One region of the Streptomyces sp. NPDC127038 genome, then DNA from elsewhere that is predicted to be linked to it. Evidence: riboswitches for the same ligand, from Rfam matches in the RefSeq annotation. Region 1 holds a riboswitch; the other holds the start of a gene.
What was found. A riboswitch is a leader RNA that binds a small molecule or an ion and turns the genes downstream of it on or off. The one in region 1 is predicted to bind cobalamin.

Region 1 (5,097 bases):
CGAGGGCGACCTGCCGCGCGGTGTCGGCGATCGGCTGGTCGTCGCGCACGAAGGACCAGGCGAGCATGGTGACGGGCCCGGTGAGCATGCCCTTGACCGGTCGGGAGGTCAGGGACTGGGCGTACGACGTCCAGCGCACCGTCATCGGTTCGGGGCGGGAGATGTCGCCGGCCAGGATCGGCGGGCGGACGTAGCGGGTGCCGTAGGACTGGACCCAGCCGTGCCGGGTGGCGAGGTATCCGGTGAGCTGCTCGGCGAAGTACTGGACCATGTCGTTGCGCTCGGCCTCCCCGTGCACGAGGACGTCCAGGCCCGTCTTCTCCTGGAAGGCGACGACCTCCTGGATCTCGGTCCTGATCCGCTCCTCGTAGCCGACGGTGCCGATGCGGCCCGCGCGCAGATCGGCCCGGGCGGCCCGCAGTTCGTCCGTCTGCGGGAAGGAGCCGATGGTCGTCGTCGGGAGCAGGGGGAGGCGCAGGTGCGCGCGCTGGGCCGCGGAGCGTTCCGCGTACGGCGCCGCGCGGCGGGCGTCGGCCTCGGTGACGGCCGCGGCGCGGGCCCGTACCTCCGGGGCGAACGTGATGGGCGAGTTCGTACGGGAGGCGAGGTCGGCGCGGTTGGCGGAGAGGGCGGCGGCGATCGCGCCGGTGCCCTGGGCGAGCCCCTTGGCCAGGGTGACGACCTCACGCGTCTTCTGTTCGGCGAAGGCGAGCCAGCGCAGGATGCCCGGTTCGACGTCCCGTTCCGGGGCGGTGTCGATCGGGACGTGCAGCAGGGAGCAGGACGCGGACACGTCGACGCGGCCGGCCAGCCCGAGCAGGGTGCCCAGCGTGGACAGCGACTTCTCCAGGTCGTTGACCCAGATGTTGCGGCCGTCGACGACACCGGCGACCAGACGCCTGCCGGGCAGGCCGCCCACCGCCGCGAGGGCGTCGAGGTTGGCCGCGGCCGGTCCGGTGAAGTCGAGGGCCAGACCCTCGACCGGGGCCTTGGCGAGCACCGGCAGCGCCTCGCCGAGCCGGTCGAAGTAGGAGGCGACCAGCAGCTTGGGCCGGTCGGTGAGGGCGCCGAGGCCGCGGTAGGCGCGGCCGACGGCGTTCAGCTGCGCCGGGGTGCGGTCCTGGACGAGAGCGGGCTCGTCCAGCTGGACCCATTCGGCACCCGCGGCGCGCAGGAGCGCGAGGACCTCGGCGTACACCGGGAGCAGCCGGTCCAGCAGGGTGAGGGGGTCGAAGTCGGCGGACACGCCCGGTGCGGGCTTGGCCAGCAGCAGGAAGGTGACCGGACCGAGCAGGACGGGCCGGGCGGTGAGGCCCAGTGCGACGGCCTCCTCCAGTTCCGCGACCTGCTTGGCCGCGTCGGCCGAGAACACCGTGTCCGGGCCGAGTTCGGGGACCAGATAGTGGTAGTTGGTGTCGAACCACTTGGTCATCTCCAGCGGAGCGACGTCCTGGGTGCCGCGGGCCATGGCGAAGTAGCCGTCGAGCGGGTCGGCCGCGACGGCCTCCCTGTGCCGTGCGGGGATCGCGCCGACCATGACGGTGGTGTCCAGCACATGGTCGTAGTACGAGAAGTCGCCGGTGGGCACCTCGTCGATGCCTGCCTCGGCGAGCCGCCGCCACTTGCCCTGGCGCAGGCCGGCCGCCGTGCTGCGCAGGGCGTCGGCGGTGACCCGGCCCCGCCAGTAGCCCTCGATCGCCTTCTTCAGTTCCCGGTTCGCTCCCTGGCGGGGGTAGCCGTACACGGTGGACCGTGCTGCCGCGGTTGCGGGCTCGGTGGTCACGGAGATCTCCTTCGCGAGATGAATCCCTGAGATCCCGGAGACGGGACGAGAGCGCGAAGGGGTGACGGAACCGGACGGTGCCGACCTCGCGCGCAGGGCGCGGCCGTCCGTCTGGTGTGTCGCCGACCCGCCCTCGAGGTCACCGGGATGTCCGCGCACGAGTGGTTCGGGCGCGGGCAGTTGGCAGGTCTTCGGACTCGCGGGCACGTCCCGTCGTACGAGGTCGTACGAGACACCTACTGGCCGTCGCTTCCCGGATCCCGTACGTCGGACCCAGTGCGTATGACGGCGGTCGTTCCCACTCACCGCTGCGGGGCAGTCCCGGATTCCCACCGGGTTCCCTCTTGCGACGCATCCCGCCTGGCGGACGGGGCGAACCAGCTGCGTACGCCACCCTACGGGTTCGTCGCGCGCGAAGGGCGCGGAACCTCCGTCATCCGGGCAGCGAACGGGACTTGATAACCTCGACGGGCCAGTCGAACCACATCCGTGGTCAGGGAATCCGGTGCGAATCCGGAGCTGACGCGCAGCGGTGAGGGGGACGGGCGGGGCACTGCGCCACTGGGAGACCGGGAAGGCGTCCCGTCCGGACGAACCCGAGTCCGAAGACCTGCTGGCACCTCCGTCCCCCGGAGGCCCTGTAGGCCGGCTCCGCGTACGAGCCCCGACCCCCGAGGCATGCCCATGCTCCGAACTCCCGCTTCGCCCCGTACACCCGGCTCGGCCCCCACCTCGGGCGCGGCCCGCACCCCCGTTCCAGCCCGTACCCCCGAATCGCATGCGGTGTCCGACGACCGCCGCGACGAGAAGCGCGTCGCCGCCGAACCGGCGCCGTGCCGGGTCGTCGTCTGCCGGGACTGCTGCTGCGGAACCCCGAAAGTCACCGGCGTGGATCACGAACGGCAGCTCGCGCGGCTGTCCGAGCAGGTGCCGGTACGGGTCTCGGCCTGCCTCGATGTGTGCGAACACGCCAACGTGATCGTCGTCCAGCCTTCGGCGGCCGCGCGTGCCGCCGGAGCCCGACCCGTCTGGCTCGGCCTCGTCAACGACGCCGAGGCCACCGCGGACATCACCGACTGGGTCCGGGCCGGCGGCCCCGGTGTCGCTCCCTGCCCCGACATCCTCGACCTGTACGTGTTCACCCCGCCCCGGAGGACGCGATGAGCGGGCGAGACGTCCCGCGACTACGGGGCGGCAACGAGCGCACAACGAGTGGACGGCGTCCTGCGGCCGGAGGCCGGTCGCGCCCTAACCTCTGAGCAGAGGACGGTACGCGTCCCGGGGGAGGGGTCCGCCATGAGGTCGACCACCGCGCGTTCAGGGTTCCGCTGTCTCGCCGGAGCCGTCGTCACGGCCGCGGTCCTGGCCACGACGTCCGGGTGCACGGTTCCCGTGGACGCCGTCGCCGGCGTCTCCGTGACCGGCGACGGCCATCTGATCGGCGTCATGATGGTGTGCGGACACCGGATCGACGGCGCGACGCTCTACGTGGACGACCCCCACGCCGACAAGACGGTGACGGTCGGCTCATGGACCGCCCGCCCTCCACTCACGCACGGTCTGACCACCTGGCCGCTCCAAGCTCCCGCCGCCGGCTGGACCGCGACCAAACCCCTCGGCCCGCTCGCCTCCAGGACCACCTACACGCTCTACGGGTGGACGAACGACAACTCGTCGTCGTCGGGCAGTATTTCCTTCACCTCGGCCGACCGGAGCCGGCTCTCGCCGGGACGGATCCTGTACGACACGGTCTCGGACAACGGCGACGAAACCACCAGAGCCGTGTCCGTCGCGGAGTTCAAGACCAAGGCCTGCCAGGACATGTGACCCCCGAGGGCGCCCGCTCAGGCCTGCGCGTTGGAGGCTTCACCGAGCAGAGCGCGCAGGGAGTGGGCCATCCGGTCCGCCTCGTCGGAGGGCACCGACTCCTCGGCGGGCCGCCCGAGCAGCTCGAAGACGCCCGGTCCGCGGTGCTCGGGTCGCAGGTCGGCCGCGCGCGGAACGATGTGGAAGTGCACGTGCGAGAAGCCTTCCGCCTCCGCGAACTGGATGACGTAGGTCTTCTCGCAGCCGGTCACGCCCCTCAGCGCCCGGGAGAGCCCGACCTGCCACATCCCCAGGGATGCCGCCTCGGCGTCGGTGAGGTCGTGCACCGCGGTCACGTGCCGCCGGGGCACGAGCACCAGCCAGCCGGGCACGGCGCTGTTGAACACGTGGGCCACGCGCCAGTGTTGGTCGGACGCGACGCACTCACGGGGCGGAAGGGCGTCGAACTCGGCTTCCTTGCGGCAGACATAGCAGTCGGGAGTCGTCATGGACCGAGAGCGTATAGCTGTCCCCCGCGGCCTCCTTCGGGCCGGCGGGATAGGGTGCGGCCGTGCAGCGGATCTTGGTGGTGGGTGTGACGGGGGCGGGCAAATCCACGCTCGCGAGGGTGTTGAGCACCCGACTGGGCCTGCCCTACCACGAGATGGACGCGCTCTACTTCGACGGCCCCGGCTGGTCCGTCAACGACGGACTGACCGACGACGTGACCGCTCTGGTCGCCGAGCCGCGCTGGGTCGTCGACTCGCTCGGCTACCCGGAGGTGCGCGACCTGCTCTGGGAGCGGGCCGACACCGTGGTCTGGCTGGACTATCCGAGGCGCGTGGTCATGCCCCGGGTCCTGCGCCGGTCCCTGAAGCGCACCGTGACGCGCGAGGCACTCTTCGGCGGGAACAGGGAGACGTGGAGGGGCTGGCTGAGCCGGGAACACCCGGCGTGGTGGGCCTGGTCCCAGCACGGACCCCGCCACCGCGAAATCGCCCACCGCCTCGCCGACCCCCGCTTCGCCCCCCTCGAAACCCACCACCTCGGCCGCCCCCAGGACACCGAGACCTGGCTGGCGTCCCTCTGACCCAGGTCGACACAGGGGCCGGCCCCGACTCCCGCCCGGCGGGGCGTGGACGCGAGGCCACCGGCTGACCGGTGTGCGCATGACCGCTGCACGCAAGGTCAAGAGGTCCCGCACGCCACGTCAACTCCGTCGCACCGGCCGTTGGCATCTTTGACGAGGGAACTGCGGCGGCGACTGGCCTCCACTCGTACGACCGGCCGGCCGGTCCGCCATGTACCCGCACCTCCGCAGCACCGCACTGGGACGTTTCGAATGGAGGACCGTGAGTATGAGCATGACCCGCAAGCTTGCAGCGGCCGTCGCGACGGCCGGTCTGGCCGTGTCCGCCCTCATCGGCGCCAACGGAACCGCGTCGGCGGCCGCGGGACAGAGCTTTCTGTACCGGGGCGAGGCCCTGCACGTAGGGCAGATGATCTAT
Region 2 (5,097 bases), on a different contig from region 1:
AAGTGAAACCACCGGTGGTGACACCGGTACGTGTGGTGATCGGCCTGTGCCTGCTCGCGCCCTTCGTGGCGATGCTGTGGGTCGGCTCCTACACCAAGACCGACCCGGCGTTCATCGGTATCCCGTTCTTCTACTGGTACCAAATACTGTGGGTGCCCCTCTCCACGCTGCTGACCGTGACCGCGTACCACCTGTGGCGGCGTGACCAGCGGGCCCGCACCTCCTCCGTGAAGGAGGGCGCTGAAGCATGAAAGACGGCGTGAACGGCGTCGCCCTCGGCGTCTTCATCTTCTTCTTCCTGGCCGTCACGGTCATGGGCTTCCTGGCCGCGCGCTGGCGCCGGGCCGCCGACGAGCACACGCTCGACGAATGGGGCCTGGGCGGACGGTCGTTCGGCACCTGGGTGACCTGGTTCCTGCTCGGCGGCGACCTCTACACCGCGTACACCTTCGTCGCCGTGCCCGCGGCGGTCTACGCGGCGGGCGCGGCCGGCTTCTTCGCGGTGCCGTACACGATCCTGGTGTATCCGCTGATCTTCACCTTCCTGCCCCGCCTGTGGTCGGTCTCGCACCGGCACGGCTATGTGACGACCTCGGACTTCGTGCGCGGCCGCTTCGGCTCCAAGGGCCTGTCGCTCGCGGTGGCCGTCACCGGCATCCTCGCCACCATGCCGTACATCGCGCTCCAACTCGTCGGCATCCAGGCCGTCCTGGACGTGATGGGGGTGGGCGGCGGGGCGTCCTCCAACTGGTTCGTCAAGGACCTGCCACTGCTCATCGCGTTCGGCGTGCTGGCCGCGTACACCTACTCCTCGGGGCTGCGGGCGCCCGCGCTGATCGCGTTCGTGAAGGACACGCTGATCTACATCGTGATCGCGGTGGCGATCATCTACATCCCGATCAAACTCGGCGGCTTCGACGAGATCTTCAAGGCGGCGGGCGCCAAGTACACGGCCGCGGGCGCCGGCGGGCTCGTCCCCGCCCAGGCCGGCCAGTGGACGTACGCCACGCTCGCGCTCGGTTCGGCGCTGGCGCTGTTCATGTATCCGCACTCGGTCACCGCGACGCTGTCCGGCCGCAGCCGGGAGGTGATCCGCCGCAACACCACGATCCTGCCGTTGTACTCGCTGATGCTGGGCCTGCTCGCGCTGCTCGGGTTCATGGCGATCGCGGCCGGGGTGAAGGTCACCAACGGCCAGCTGGCCATCCCCCAGCTCTTCGAGGACATGTTCCCCGACTGGTTCGCGGGCGTCGCCTTCGCCGCCATCGGCATCGGCGCGCTCGTCCCGGCGGCCATCATGTCGATCGCGGCCGCGAATCTGTTCACCCGCAACATCTACAAGGACTTCATCAATCCGGCCGCGACCCCGCGGCAGGAGACCAGGGTCTCCAAGCTGGTCTCGCTCCTGGTGAAGGTCGGCGCCCTGGTCTTCGTCCTGACCATGGACAAGACCGTCGCGATCAACTTCCAGCTGCTGGGCGGGATCTGGATCCTCCAGACCTTCCCCTCGCTGGTCGGCGGTCTGTTCACCCGCTGGTTCCACCGCTGGGCGCTGCTGGCCGGCTGGGCGGTCGGCATGCTCTACGGCACGATCGCCGCCTACGGGGTGGCCTCCCCGACCCAGAAGCACTTCGGCGGCAGCTCGAAGGAGATCCCCGGCATCGGGGAGATCGGCTACATCGGGCTGACGGCGTTCGTCCTGAACGCGGCCGTCGCCGTCGTCCTCACCTTCGCCCTGCGGGCGCTCAAGGCCCCGGACGGCGTCGACGAGACCTCTCCGGGGGACTACACGGCCGACGCGGGCGACCCCGGGGTCGAGACGGAACTCCCGCCGGCCACGGCGGATGCGAGCCACTAGGAGACACCGGGTACCGGGTCCCCCGCCTGCGGGCCGGGTCCCGCGACAGCCGTGAACGACGGGCCGCCGGTGAAAAAACCGGCGGCCCGTCGCCGTGCCGGTCGGGCACACTCGCCCGCATGGACATCGTCATCCGGCCGGCGCGGCCCGAGGAGTACCCCGTCGTCGGCGAGATCGCGGCGCGGGCCTATCTCGGGGACGGGCTGCTCGACTTCGGCGAGAGCGACGCGTACCTCGGAAAATTGCGGGACGTCGAGGGACGGGCGGCCGTCGCCGAGGTGCTCGCGGCCGTCGAGGGGGACCGGGTGCTCGGCAGTGTGACCTTCGTGGCGGACGCCGGCCCCATGGCCGACTTCGCGCGCCCAGGGGAGGCCGAGATCCGGATGCTGGCGGTCGCGCGCGAGGCGCGCGGCCGGGGTGCGGGCGAGGCCCTCGTACGCGCCTGCGTCGCCCGCGCACGGGCCCTGGAGGGCTGCACGCGGCTCGTGCTGTCCACCCAGCGCACCATGCACGGAGCCCACCGGCTCTACGAGCGCCTCGGCTTCACCCGCACCCCGGAGCGCGACTGGAACCCCCTCCCGGAGCTCGACGACATCCGGCTGCTCACCTACGAGTTGGCGTTCCGGCACACTCCGTAGCGCCCCGGGACACCAAGCGGACACAACATGTGGGGGCAGTCCCGAAGCCCGGCACAAGATGTATGCTCATGGTCGCTGTCGCCGCAGGGGAATCCGGTGCGAATCCGGAACTGTCCCGCAACGGTGTACTTGTGCGTGTTCGCGTCTGCGTGTGCCCGTACTCGCGTCAGTCCGAGGACCTGCCGACAGCGCGCCCCGGCCGTCCGGCCCGGGTGCCGACGACGTCCGGGCCTCGCGGAATGGGCCGGTGGACGCGGTGCGCTGTGCCCGAAAGCGCTCCCGTGTGCCCCGCACCCGCCCGTGAGGCCCCGTGCCGAGCGAGGAGAGCCACACGTGACCATCGCGCCAGCCGATCCGGCTTCAGTGACCGCGCAGCAGGCCCCGGTGGAGACCGACGGTCCCGGAACCGTGCTGCTGCGTACCCTGACGGAGCTGACCGCCGACCTCCCCGACGCCGACCCCGGCCGGGTCGCCGCCGCGGCGCTGCGCGGCCGGTCCGCCCGTGCCGACGAGGCCGAGCTGCGCGAACTGGCCACCGAGGCGGCCGCGGGTCTCATCGCCGAGGACCCCGCCTACTCCCGGCTCGCCGCCCGCCTGCTCGCGGTCACCATCGCCGCCGAGGCCGCCTCCCAGGGCGTCACCACCTTCTCCGAGTCGGTCGCCGTCGGCCACCGCGAGGGCCTGATCGCCGACCGTACGGCTGCGTTCGTGGAACTGCACACGGACCGTCTCGACACGCTGATCGACGCCGAGGGCGACGGCCGCTTCGGCTACTTCGGCCTGCGCACGCTGCACTCCCGCTATCTGCTCCGGCACCCGATCACGCGCAAGGTCGTCGAGACCCCCCAGCACTTCATGCTGCGGGTGGCCTCCGGTCTCGCGGAGGACGACACCGTCCGCTCGGTGGACGAGGTCGCGGCGCTCTACCGGCTCATGAGCCGCCTCGACTACCTGCCGTCCTCCCCCACGCTCTTCAACTCCGGTACGCGGCACCCCCAGATGTCGTCCTGCTACCTCCTCGACTCCCCGCTGGACGAGCTGGACTCCATCTACGACCGCTACCACCAGGTGGCGCGGCTGTCGAAGCACGCCGGCGGCATCGGTCTCTCGTACTCCCGCATCCGCAGCCGCGGTTCGCTGATCCGCGGCACCAACGGGCACTCCAACGGCATCGTCCCGTTCCTGAAGACGCTCGACGCCTCGGTGGCCGCGGTGAACCAGGGCGGCCGGCGCAAGGGCGCGGCCGCGGTCTACCTGGAGACCTGGCACTCCGACATCGAGGAGTTCCTGGAGCTGCGCGACAACACCGGTGAGGACGCCCGGCGTACGCACAACCTGAACCTCGCGCACTGGATCCCGGACGAGTTCATGCGCCGGGTGAACGAGGACGGCGTCTGGTCGCTGTTCTCCCCCGCCGACGTGCCGGAACTGGTCGACCTGTGGGGCGACGAGTTCGACGCGGCCTACCGCAAGGCCGAGGAGGCGGGCCTCGCCCGCAAGACCATCCCGGCCCGCGACCTCTACGGCCGCATGATGCGCACCCTCGCGCAGACCGGCAACGGCTGGATGACGTTCAAGGACGCCGCCAACCGGACCGCCAACCAGACGGCGGAGCCGGGCCACACCGTCCACTCCTCGAACCTGTGCACCGAGATCCTGGAGGTCACGGACGACGGCGAGACGGCGGTCTGCAACCTGGGCTCGGTCAACCTCGGTGCGTTCGTGACCGGCGGGGACATCGACTGGCAGCGGCTCGACGAGACCGTGCGCACCGCGGTGACCTTCCTCGACCGCGTGGTGGACATCAACTTCTACCCGACCGAGCAGGCGGGCCGCTCCAACGCCAAGTGGCGTCCGGTCGGCCTCGGCGCGATGGGCCTCCAGGACGTCTTCTTCAAGCTGCGGATCCCCTTCGACTCGCCCGAGGCCCGCGCCCTGTCGACCCGGATCGCCGAGCGGATCATGCTCGCCTCGTACGAGGCATCCGCGGACCTCGCCGAGCGCAACGGACCGCTCCCGGCCTGGGAGAAGACCCGTACCGCCCGTGGCGTGCTGCACCCCGACCACTTCGACGTCGAGCTGAACTGGCCGGAGCGCTGGGCCGCCCTGCGGGAGCGGATCGCCTCGGTCGGCATGCGCAACTCGCTGCTGCTCGCCATCGCGCCGACCGCCACCATCGCGTCCATCGCGGGCGTGTACGAGTGCATCGAGCCGCAGGTGTCGAACCTGTTCAAGCGCGAGACGCTGTCGGGCGAGTTCCTCCAGGTCAACTCCTACCTGGTGGCCGAGCTGAAGGAGCTCGGCGTGTGGGACGCGCAGACCCGTGAGGCGCTGCGCGAGTCCAACGGCTCGGTCCAGGGCTTCACCTGGGTCCCGCAGGAGGTCCGCGACCTGTACCGCACGGCGTGGGAGATCCCGCAGCGCGGTCTGATCGACATGGCCGCCGCCCGCACCCCGTTCCTGGACCAGGCCCAGTCGCTGAACCTGTTCCTGGAGACGCCGACCATCGGCAAGCTCTCCTCGATGTACGCGTACGCCTGGAAGGCGGGGCTGAAGACGACGTACTACCTGCGTTCGCGCCCGGCGACGCGCATCGCCCGC

Region 2: it holds a riboswitch for cobalamin, as region 1 does, so the genes downstream of both, ACFWI4_RS34905 (ribonucleoside-diphosphate reductase subunit alpha) here and metE (5-methyltetrahydropteroyltriglutamate--homocysteine S-methyltransferase) in region 1, are expected to answer to the same signal.

What each region holds. Positions count from the first base shown of each region.
Region 1 covers NZ_JBHXDQ010000020.1:10,774-15,870, forward strand. The annotation lists gene metE (5-methyltetrahydropteroyltriglutamate--homocysteine S-methyltransferase) at 1-1,783, opposite strand, end outside; cobalamin riboswitch at 1,948-2,180, opposite strand; cobalamin riboswitch at 2,240-2,416, shown strand; gene ACFWI4_RS16590 ((2Fe-2S) ferredoxin domain-containing protein) at 2,567-2,947, shown strand; gene ACFWI4_RS16595 (hypothetical protein) at 3,080-3,610, shown strand; gene ACFWI4_RS16600 (HIT family protein) at 3,628-4,098, opposite strand; gene ACFWI4_RS16605 (adenylate kinase) at 4,161-4,679, shown strand; gene ACFWI4_RS16610 (hypothetical protein) at 4,948-5,097, shown strand, end outside.
Region 2 covers NZ_JBHXDQ010000073.1:37,889-42,985, forward strand. The annotation lists gene ACFWI4_RS34890 (DUF3311 domain-containing protein) at 1-251, shown strand, start outside; gene mctP (monocarboxylate uptake permease MctP) at 248-1,858, shown strand; gene ACFWI4_RS34900 (GNAT family N-acetyltransferase) at 1,978-2,496, shown strand; cobalamin riboswitch at 2,549-2,698, shown strand; gene ACFWI4_RS34905 (ribonucleoside-diphosphate reductase subunit alpha) at 2,830-5,097, shown strand, end outside.